One region of the Halomonas sp. DP4Y7-1 genome, then DNA from elsewhere that is predicted to be linked to it. Evidence: predicted binding sites of a transcription regulator. Region 1 holds the regulator's gene; the other holds the start of a gene.
What was found. Region 1 encodes sigma-54, which starts transcription at its own class of promoters, with help from an activator protein. Its sites were predicted from a motif close to TGGCACNNNNNTTGCTNT; they were not measured.

Region 1 (5,239 bases):
CAGACGGGAGAGGGCATTTCGGCTCCTGAGGGCATAGTAAACCAAAAATATTTCCGAGAGTTTACCATTGCTCCCGCGGCTCCCACCAGCCGGGTAGGCTCCGTCAGGCCATTCAGGGATGCTGGGCGTCGACGCGCTTGAGGAAACGCTCGAACAGAAAGGACTCCTCGTTCTTGAGGGACCGGCTGAGGCAGTCGATGAACTCCCGGCGTGGATAGGTGAAGACGCGCGGGGCCTTGTAGGCATCCAGATCGATGGCGATGATCGTACCGTCGACCACCAGGAAGTTGTCGGTATGCAGGCCTCGACAGTGAATGCGGTCACGATACAGCGCTTCCAGGATGTCCAGGTAGCGCTCCTGCAAGGCGGGATCATCGAGTACTAGCTGTTTCAGCGCCACACCATGGACGTTGGCGGTGACCAGACGGTAGCGCTGAGCGTCAAGAATGGTGGGCGTGTCGATTCCCAGGCGCTCCAGGCGACGGGCTACGTAGCGAAAGTTGTGTCCCGGGTAGCGGCGAATGCCCAGGCGGTAGCGCCAGCGATCGCTCGCCTTGGGTGTGAAGGTCTTGATAAAGGCATCCTGGTCCGGGTCGTAGTGGACCTCGGTATACTTGCCAGTCTGGATAAGCTGCATGATGTCCTTTGAAGCGAGGCGAAATCGGAGGGTAGGGCAGGGTCAGCGCAGTGGCCGAGGGCCTCAGGCGTCTTCGTCGAAGCGTGCGACGAACAAGGCCTCAAGAGCGTCGAGCACTGCATCGGCGTCGGGACCTTCTGCTTCCAGGGTCAGCACGGTGCCGCAGGGGGCCGCCAGCATCAGCAGGGACATGATGTTGGCGGCATCCCCACAGCGCTGACCGTGGTGCACGGTCACGGAGGCGTCGAACGCCTGACAGCAGGTGACCAGGCGAGTGGCCGCCCGAGCGTGCAGCCCGCGGCGATTGGTAAGGGTCAGCTCGCGTCTGGCCACGCTCATTGTGCCCCGCTGTCCAGACGACGTTGCTGGCCAAGCTCGCGGTGGCGCAGGCGTATTCTCGGGTGGTCGTCGACCAGCGCCGCGGCGATGCTCTCGGCCAGATAGACCGAGCGATGCTGCCCCCCGGTGCAGCCTACGGCCACCGTCAGATAACTGCGCTGGCTGGCCTGATAGCGTGGCAGCCAGTTGCGCACCCAGGTCAGGATGTCGCGCTTCATGTCGGCGACGTCTTGATAGTGCTCAAGGAAGGCGATCACGCTTTGATCGCAGCCGTTGGCATCCCGCAGCGATGGCTCCCAGTAGGGGTTAGGCAGGCAGCGTGCGTCGAACACGATGTCGGCGTCAGGGGGCACGCCACGCTTGAAGCCAAAGGACTCGATGGTCAGGCTCAGCTGGCCGCTGCGATGATCGGCCACCTGCTCGGCGATGCGTGAACGCAGCTCATGTACGGACAGGCGGGAGCTGTCGATGATCAGATCTGCCAGGTCGCGAATGCCAGACAACGCCTTCTGCTCGGACTCGATGGCCTCGGCCAGGGTCATGTCGGTATTGCGGGTCAGCGGGTGACGGCGTCGAGTATGGGAATAGCGTTCCAGCAGAATCCGCGCGTCGCTGGTGAGATAGACGACCTGGCAGTCGATGGGACCTTGCTTCAGCGCCGTCAGCTGCGCGGGAAAACGCTCCAGCGCCTCGGGCAGATTGCGCGCATCGACACTGACGGCAATGCGCTGTGAATGTCCATTCTCCAGCTCTTCGACCAGTGACCCCAGCAGCGTCGCTGGCAAGTTGTCAATGGCATAGAAGCCCAGGTCTTCGAGAGCCTGAAGCGCCACGGACTTTCCCGAGCCAGAGCGACCACTGATGATCACGAGCTGCATGTCCTGTCTCCTTGGCAGGGGGCGATAAGAGGGCAGTAGGTGTCAGGCGGTCACCGCGCGGTGACAGCCAGATCACGCTCGATCAGAGCGTGCTATCTAGCTAGATGGTAATCAGCTAGAGGTTAATCAGCGAGGCCCCTGTTAGCGAGGCGCCATTCTTCTAGGCGCCAGGCAAGGCGTGCGCCATCAAGACATAGGATCAAGGCGCTTTCGGCGTGTGCCGTCAGGTCGTGGCGTCGCCGGGGGCTTGCTGGCGAATCGCTTCCTGCAAGCGCTCGTGCAGCTCGCGCTGGGACGTCGCGTGGCGCAGGCGATGTCGGGTATCGGCGTCATTCATGACCCCGGCCACCTGTCCCAGCAGGGCAAGGTGAGCATCATCCGCTTCCTCAGGCACCAGCAAGACAAATACCAGGTCCACCGGTTCGCCGTCGATGGCGTCGAAATCAATCGGCTCTGCCAGCTTGAGAAAGCCAGAGATAGGGGCCTTGCAGTGAGGGTTGCGAGCATGCGGAATGGCCACGCCATTGCCGATGCCGGTGCTACCCAGACGTTCGCGGCCGATCAGGCGACTGAAGACTTCCTGGCTATCCAGGCTTGGTGTGTTCTGCGCAATGAAGGTGCTGAAAAATTCCAGCACCCTCTTCTTGCTGCCCCCCGGGACGTCAAATAGCGTGCGCTCGGGGGGGAGAATGGCATCCAATGTCATGAGAGGTCAGCGAATTCCGGCGCCTTGGGCGCGGGCTTGGGATTTTTCCTTGTGCTTGACGAGCTGGCGGTCCAGCTTGTCGGCAAGGGCGTCGATGGCGGCGTACATGTCGCCGTCCTGGGCTTCTGCATGCAGGTCTGCACCGGCAGCGTGAAGCGTACAGGCAGCCTGTTGGCGCTCCTTCTCCACCGAGAGGGTGACCTGCACATTGGTGATGTTGTCGTAGTGGCGCTCCACACGGGCGAGCTTCTCTTGTACGTAGTCACGCAGGGGATCGGTCAATTCGACGTGGTGGCCGGTAATGTTGACTTGCATGACAAGGCTCCTTGCTCTTGCGGGTGGTAGCTCGATTGTAACCCTTTTTCCGATCCTGCAAACCCCCCTGCTTCTACGCATTAAGACGCAGATGTCGTGCGATATTTCAAGCGCTTGCGCTTTTCATGCAACTGCGCTACGCACTCTGCTCTTCGCCTGTCTCGAGCCTTCTGGCCGGGCTCAGCGCAGGCGCTTGCGCTCGCTTGAAGAGGGAATATTCATCGCTTCTCGATACTTGGCGACGGTGCGTCGGGCGACGTTGACACCGTCTTCGGCGAGCAGCTCCACCAATTTGCTGTCAGACAGCGGTTTGCGAGGCGGCTCCTGCTGGATCAGCGACTTGATCATGGCGCGTATGGCAGTGCTGGAATGGGCATCCCCATCCTGACCAACCTGGCTGGAAAAGAAATACTTGAGCTCGAACACTCCCCGTGGCGTATGCACGAATTTCTGGGTCGTCACCCGGGAGATGGTCGATTCGTGCATCTCGACCTTGGCCGCAATGTCTGCCAACACCAGCGGTTTCATGGCGGCTTCACCCTGCTCGAGGAAGTCGAGCTGCCGCTCCATGATTTCGCGTCCGACCCTCAACAGGGTGTCGTTGCGGCTTGCCAGGCTCTTGATCAGCCAGCGCGCCTCCTGCAGGTGGTCCTTCAGAAACTGGTTGTCCTGGCTCTTGTCGGCCCGTCGGATCAACGCCGCATAGTCGGGTTGAATGCGCAGGCGTGGCATCGCCTCAGGGTTCAGCTCGACGCGCCAGCCTTCTTCGGTGTGGCGGACCACCAGATCGGGAATGACATAGTCGTTGTCGCTGTCGCCGTACTGGCTGCCAGGCCTAGGGTCGAGGCCACGGATCAGTTCGATGACATCGTCCAGCTGCTCTTCGGTCAGGCTCAGGCGGCGCTTCAGCAGACGACGATCACCGCTGGCCAGCGCCTCGAGAAACTGGCGTACCAGTCTTCCCGCCTGGGGCAGAAGGGGGGTGTCACGGGGCAGGCTGTCCAGTTGCAGCTGCAGGCATTCGCGCAAATCTCGGGCAAATACACCGGTAGGTTCGAATTGCTGCAGCCTGGCCAGCACCGACGCCACGTCCTGCAGGGGCGGGGCAGCAGCGTCGTCATCGGCCAGGCCCTGGGCGATATCGTCAAGGTGTCCCACCAGGTAGCCATCGCCGTTGACCGCGTCAATCAGGCACTCTGCGATGCGCCTGTCATTATCATTGAGGTCCAGCAGGGCCAGCTGCCAGCTAAGGTGGCCATGCAGGGATTGCCCGCTGGCCTGGCGCTCGAAGTCTGGCGCCTCGGCGCTGCCGGCCGGGGCGGTGCCAAGGTCTTGATAGGTATCGGACCAGTCGCTGTCGACCGTTAGCTCGGAGGGGATCTCGTCGGCCCAGTCGTCGTCCTTGCTGTCCTTGACCTGCAGCTCGCCGAATTCATCCTCCAGCTCGAGCATCGGGTTGGCCTCGAGCGCCTGCTGGACTTCCTGGCGCAGGTCCAGCGTGGAAAGCTGGAGCAGGCCAATAGCCTGTTGCAGCTGAGGGGTCATGGTCAGCTGGGTGCCGATCTTCAGCTGCAGTGACGCCTTGAGGGCCATGATGTGACTTCCGTTCGTGGAGCTGAAAAGCCTTACCCTAACGGCGGGTCAGGTACCATGCAAGCTTCTTGCCAACTTGTGGGCAGGGGGTGGCGCGCAGGGCTTGCAGTGCCCCGCATGCGCGTCAGTGCAAGGTCGAGCGGGCGCCATGAAGACCCTGCCAACATAGCGGCCCGGCAGCGCCCGTGGTGGCTAAAGGCGAAAGTTTTCGCCGAGATAGACTTCCTTGACGCGCTGGTTGGCAAGGATCGACTCGGCACTGCCTTCGGCGATGATCTGGCCGTCGCCGACAATGTAGGCGCGGTCACAGATGTCCAGCGTCTCGCGCACGTTGTGGTCGGTGATCAAGACGCCGATGTCACGAGCCTTGAGCTGGCGAATGATCGACTTGATCTCGCCGACGGAGATCGGATCCACCCCGGCAAAGGGTTCGTCGAGCAGAATGAAGGCGGGTTCTGTGGCCAGGGCTCGGGCGATCTCGACCCGGCGTCTTTCCCCGCCGGACAGGCTCATGCCCGGGTTGTCGCGAATGTGGCTGACATGGAAGTCTTCGAGCAGTTGCTCAAGGCGCGCCTGGCGACCGTCCCGGTCGAGGTCCTTGCGGGTCTCGAGGATCGCCATGATGTTGTCGGCTACGGACAGCTTGCGGAAGATGGAGGCTTCCTGGGGCAGGTAGCCAATACCCGCCAGTGCCCGCTGGTGCATGGCCGCGCGGCTCAGGTCGTCATCGTCGATGCTGATGGTGCCAGCATCCGCCCTGACCAGTCCGAC
Region 2 (5,239 bases), on a different contig from region 1:
ATAGTGCCGCTCCACTCCGGCCGGAATCATCGCCAGTACGTCAGGCCCCACCAGCCGGTCGTAGACGACGGCATCAGCGTGCTTGAGTCGCTCCAGCGCAAGCAGCGTCAGCAACTCGCCGGCTCCACTGCCCGCCCCCACCAACGATACCTGCCCCTGACGTGGGCCAGTAGCCGCTATCGGCACGGGCCTGTCGAGGCGATCGGCGCCACGCTGACAGAGCGTCGCCAGCCGCGCCAACAGCAGCGACAGCGCTCGTGCCGGTGTATCGAACATCGCAGATTGACCGCTGCGCCGAAGCCTGCAACGGCTTCCACCGAGGCGCTTCAACAGCGGCACGGCTAGCCCCATCCATCGCGGCCAGACAGGGCTGTTGCGCCACGTACCAGCGGCGGACGCCTTGACGCTCGATGCCCCTGGGGACGGGTTCTCAGCATGCAGATACTGGCTGCGGGGGCTTGATGGCACCACGGCTCTTCTCCTCTTCTACAAGGCTCTTCAATTCCGGCAGACAACTGCCACACTGGGTGCCACACGCCAACCTCGCCCCCAGCGCCTCCACCGAATCGTCTCCGGCACGTATCGCGCGTTGAATCGGGGTGCGGCCCACCTGGTGACAGCTGCACACAATAGGTCCCTGATCGGCGGCACCATCATCGCAACCCGCCAGCACGCGGCGACGATCCTGCCGGGCCATCACCTCGCCCTTCGCCGCTTCCGTCAGGCGCTGCGACAACCAGCCCAACCCGGGCAGCTCGGTCACCGGTCCCACCATCAGCCACCAGCACAACCGCCCCTGATCGAAGCCGGCCAGGCGCCAGCGGCAGCCTGACGGATCCTGCAGCACCGGGCCCACCTCACCGGGAAGGTGCTGGCGGGCCCAGGCCAGCCAGTCGCGGCTGGCACTCTGCAGATCCCCCGCCAACTGCCAGCGCTCGCCAGCCGCCATCGGTACTCGCGTCCAGTACTCGGTGCCCTTGACCAGGCTGGCCATCGCGTCTCGCGGCGAATCGCTCATAGTGCTCAAGGCATCGTCACCGAGCACCAGGGTGGCTTCCCAGCTATGCACCAGAGGAGAAACCATCACCGCACCATGCTTGGTTTCCGGCTGCCCAGAGAGCGGATCGGTGACACCGCCGAACAGCGCGCCAGCCTGAGGCGAGTGGCTGAAGCGCCGGGTCCAGTGAATCGGCACAAACACCTCACCGCGGCGTTGGCCAGGGGCGACCCGCACACGAGCCCGCATTTCTCCAGTGGGTGAACGGATCGACGCCAATGCCTGATCGACCAGGCCCAGTGCTGCAGCGTCGTCACGATGCACCTCGACGAAGGGCTCGGCACGATGGTTCATCAGCCGGCTGGCTCGGGCGGTGCGGGTCATGGTGTGCCACTGATCACGCACTCGGCCGCTGTTCAAGCGCAGCGGGAACTGCTGGCTGGTGGTCTGCTGTGGCGCCTTGGCATAGACCGGCCAGAGCCGAGCTCGGCCGGTCTCGGTGAAGAAGCGACCATCCTCGAACAGCCGCGGCGTGCCCCGCGGAGCGGAGCGGGTGACCGGCCATTGGATGGGTGCCAAGGCGTCGTACTGCTGCCGGGTAAGTCCCGCCAGGCCCGAGATATCGAAAGCGCGCTGACCGTCGTTGTCGAGACCTGACAGTCGCGCATGTTCGTCAAATATCTCGGCCGGATGGGTGTAGGCGAAGGCCTCCCCCAGACCCAGGCGGGCGGCCACCTGACACAGGATCCACCAGTCATGGCGCGCCTCTCCGGGCGGCGGAAGAAGACCACGCTGGCGTGAAATGCGCCGCTCGGAGTTGGTCACGGTGCCGTCCTTCTCCGACCAGCCGCTGGCCGGAAGAACGATGTCCGCCAGCGCCACCAGCTCGGTATCCTCCATGCACTCGGACACGATCACCAGCGGACAGCGGGCGATGGCGGCGCGAACACGATCACTATCGGGAAGGCTGACCAGAGGATTGGTGGCGATAATCCATAGCGCTTGAATCTCTCCCCGCTCCAGCGCCTCGAACAGCTCGATCGCCTTGTAGCCTGGACCTTCGGGCAGCGTGGCGGTCACCGTCTGAGTCGACCAGAAGCGTGCCACCCTCTCCCTCGCGCCCGGCGCGTGGTAATCCATGTGTGCCGCCAATTGGTTGGCCAGGCCACCGACCTCACGCCCGCCCATGGCGTTGGGCTGCCCAGTGATCGAGAACGGTCCCGCCCCGGGCAGCCCAATCTTGCCGCCGGCCAGGTGGCAGTTGAGGATGGCCTGGCACTTGTCGGTACCGCTGGTCGACTGGTTGACTCCCTGGGAGTAGAGGGTCACCACATGCAGCTGAGTGGCAAACCAGTAGTAGAAGGTTTCCAGGCGCTCAGGGTCCAGGTCGCACGCCGCCGCGACCGCATCGATATCGGGAGCATCGACCAAGGCCGCTTTCAGCGCCTCGTCACTGCCATCCGTATGACGCTGCAGGTACACCCTGTCCAGTCGCTGATGGCGCGCCATCCACGCAAGCAGCCCGTTGAACAGCGCCGCATCCGAGCCTGGGCGAAGTCCCAGGTAAAGATCGGCGACCTCGCAGCTGTCAGTGACGCGTGGGTCGATGACCACCACCCTCAACAGGGGATTACGCGACTTGGCCAGCCGCAGCCGCTGGTAGAGCACCGGGTGGTTCCAGGCCAGGTTGGATCCCACCAGCACGACCAGCTCCGCCTCCTCGAGATCCTCGTAATTACAGGGCACCGCATCGGCACCAAAGGTCCGCTTGTAGGAGGCGACAGCAGAGGCCATGCACAGACGTGAGTTGGTATCCAGGTGCGGGGTACCGATGAACCCCTTGAACAACTTGTTGGCGACGTAGTAGTCCTCGGTCAACAGCTGTCCCGACAGATAGCCAGCGATGGCACCTGGCCCCGCGGCTTCACGTATCTTGAGCAGGCGCTCGGCGAGCGTATCCAACGCCTGCTCCCAACGGGTCTCGTGACCATCGACCCGCGGCATCGTCAGGCGGCCGTGATGGCCCAATGTCTCTGCCAGCGCGGTTCCCTTGACGCACAGACGCCCGAAGTTGGCGGGATGAGAGGCATCGCCTTCGACCACGGCGCTCCCCGCTTTGGCACTCAGCGCGACACCGCAGCCAACACCGCAGTAGGGACAGGTGGTCAGCGTGCCTGCCTGTTTGCCGTCGCCATGGTCGAGGATTGGCTGGGCTGGCGCGCCGTCATGATCTGTCTGGGTCATCCCCTTCTCCTGTGAGCCATCACGCAAAACGCCCACTCAGCGCCTGGCATGGCCAGGAGCTGAATGGGCGTCTTTGCCGAGGAAACCCCACATTGGATTTCCGTTGCGCGCAGACCTGTCGCTGTCCGATGTCTGCGCTTTCCACTACAGAAGCAAACCTCGTGCCATCTTGGCAGGAACCCCCTTCCAGGTTGCCGGCAGCCAGGGCAGGTGCGCCCGGTGACACCGGCTTTCCGCTCCGCCCGAGGGCGACCGCCTGGCTGTTGCGTGAAGGCTCACGCTCTGGGCCCGCCAGGGCATTGCATGGGGCTGAACGAGGCGGCCATGCACCACGACGTTCACCGCGAAGCGTTGTTTCGCACCCATCCGGTGCAATTCGTGCCCCTTGCCTGCCTGCCCATCCCTTCACCCCCCGGCGCACCGTAGCCGTGCATCGCTATCACTCTGATTAAAAAAGATAGTTAACCAGGTGGAACACATATTGCCGCCAGCGAAGCCTAGACGCCGCCCTGAGCTGTCAGCTGACACCAGAGGCAAGTTGCCACCACACAGTGCATCCACCCACACCGTTACCTTTATCAAGCGCCCGACAAGAGCCATGCCTTCTATGCCGATGCCTGAACCTGACACCTTGAGTGTGCTGCTGGTCGACGATGAGATCGTGCGCGCGGCCATGGTCGAAGAGGCCCTGGCCAACGATGGCCATCGGGTCGTCTGCCGGCTATCGAGTCCGGCAAGCCTGAATGACATGGTGCGCCAGCATCAGCCCGATGTGGTCATTATCGACATGGAATCCCCCGACCGGGACACCCTGGAGAGCATGGCCCTGCTGCAACGGGAAAATCCCAGGCCGGTGGTCTTCTTTGCCGATCAGCATGATCCGCAATCCCTCAAGGCAGCGGTCAAGGCGGGGGTCAGCGCCTACGTCGTCGATGGCCTGGCCGCCAACCGGGTCAAGGCCGTGATCGAGGTTGCCATCGCCCGCTTCGAGGCCTTTCAGGGCATGCGCAGAGACCTCGACAAGGCTCGCAATCAGCTGGCCGACCGCAAGCGCATCGAACAGGCCAAGGGCCTGTTGATGAAGCACCAGAGCTGCGATGAAGAACAGGCCTACCGGATGCTGCGCAAGCTGGCCATGGACCGCGGCCAGCGCATCGCCCAGGTCGCCCAGAACGTCATCGATATTCTCAAACCACTGGAGCAGGGATCATGAGCATAGGGAAGGCCACTCAGCCATCGACCAGCGCACCAGAGCTCGCAGGATTGACCCTTGGCTTCGTCCCGCTGCTGGACGCGGCACTGCTGATCATCGCCAGGGAAGGCGGCTTTTTCAGCGCGCAGGGCCTCGATGTCAGCCTGTCACGAGAGAACGCCTGGTCGACACTGCGCGACAAGGTCGCTGCCGGACTCCTCGATGGTGCCCACATGCTGGCGCCCATGCCCCTGGCCATGAGCCTGGGTCTGTCACGGGCGCCATGCGAAACGCTGGCCGCGATGGTACTGGGCCGCCAGGGCAATACCCTGGTGCTGTCCCAGCGGCTGGCCAATGCGCTGGATGTGCGCAGCGACCTGCCCCGCCCGCAAGGCTCCGCCTTGGCCCTGCGCGACTGCCTGACCCGGGGTCTGGCCAAGCCTCGGCTGGCCATGGTCTACCCCTACTCCTGCCAGCACCTGTTGCTCCGTGAATGGCTCTCCCTCGGCGCTATCGACAGCGACAGCGAGGTGGAGCTGGTCGCGCTGCCGCCTCCCCGAATGGTGGACGCCTTGCGCGAGGGCGAAATCGATGGGTTCTGTGTGGGCGAGCCCTGGGGAAGCCAGGCCGAATTTCGACAGGTCGGCAAGGTCATCGCCAGCGGCGCGGACATGATGCCGGGCCATCCCGAGAAGGTGCTGGGCGTCACCGCGTCCTGGGCGCGTCGCTACCCCCACACGCTGGCCGCCCTCATCCGTGCGCTGCGGGCCGCCGCCAGTTGGCTGGACAGCGCGGCAGGCGCCCGC

Region 2: a site for sigma-54 is predicted at 3,391-3,408, ahead of KUV72_RS02525 (nitrate reductase). Genes of this name have one in related genera too.

What each region holds. Positions count from the first base shown of each region.
Region 1 covers NZ_JAHVKS010000004.1:124,682-129,920, forward strand. Annotated here, with positions in the region: gene bioA (adenosylmethionine--8-amino-7-oxononanoate transaminase) at 1-17, opposite strand, end outside; gene KUV72_RS09510 (hypothetical protein) at 113-637, opposite strand; gene KUV72_RS09515 (HPr family phosphocarrier protein) at 701-970, opposite strand; gene rapZ (RNase adapter RapZ) at 973-1,854, opposite strand; gene ptsN (PTS IIA-like nitrogen regulatory protein PtsN) at 2,078-2,560, opposite strand; gene hpf (ribosome hibernation-promoting factor, HPF/YfiA family) at 2,567-2,875, opposite strand; gene KUV72_RS09535 (RNA polymerase factor sigma-54) at 3,056-4,468, opposite strand; gene lptB (LPS export ABC transporter ATP-binding protein) at 4,661-5,239, opposite strand, start outside.
Region 2 covers NZ_JAHVKS010000001.1:619,583-624,821, reverse strand. Annotated here, with positions in the region: gene cobA (uroporphyrinogen-III C-methyltransferase) at 1-276, opposite strand, end outside; gene KUV72_RS02525 (nitrate reductase) at 431-3,241, opposite strand; gene KUV72_RS02520 (ANTAR domain-containing response regulator) at 3,840-4,454, shown strand; gene KUV72_RS02515 (CmpA/NrtA family ABC transporter substrate-binding protein) at 4,451-5,239, shown strand, end outside.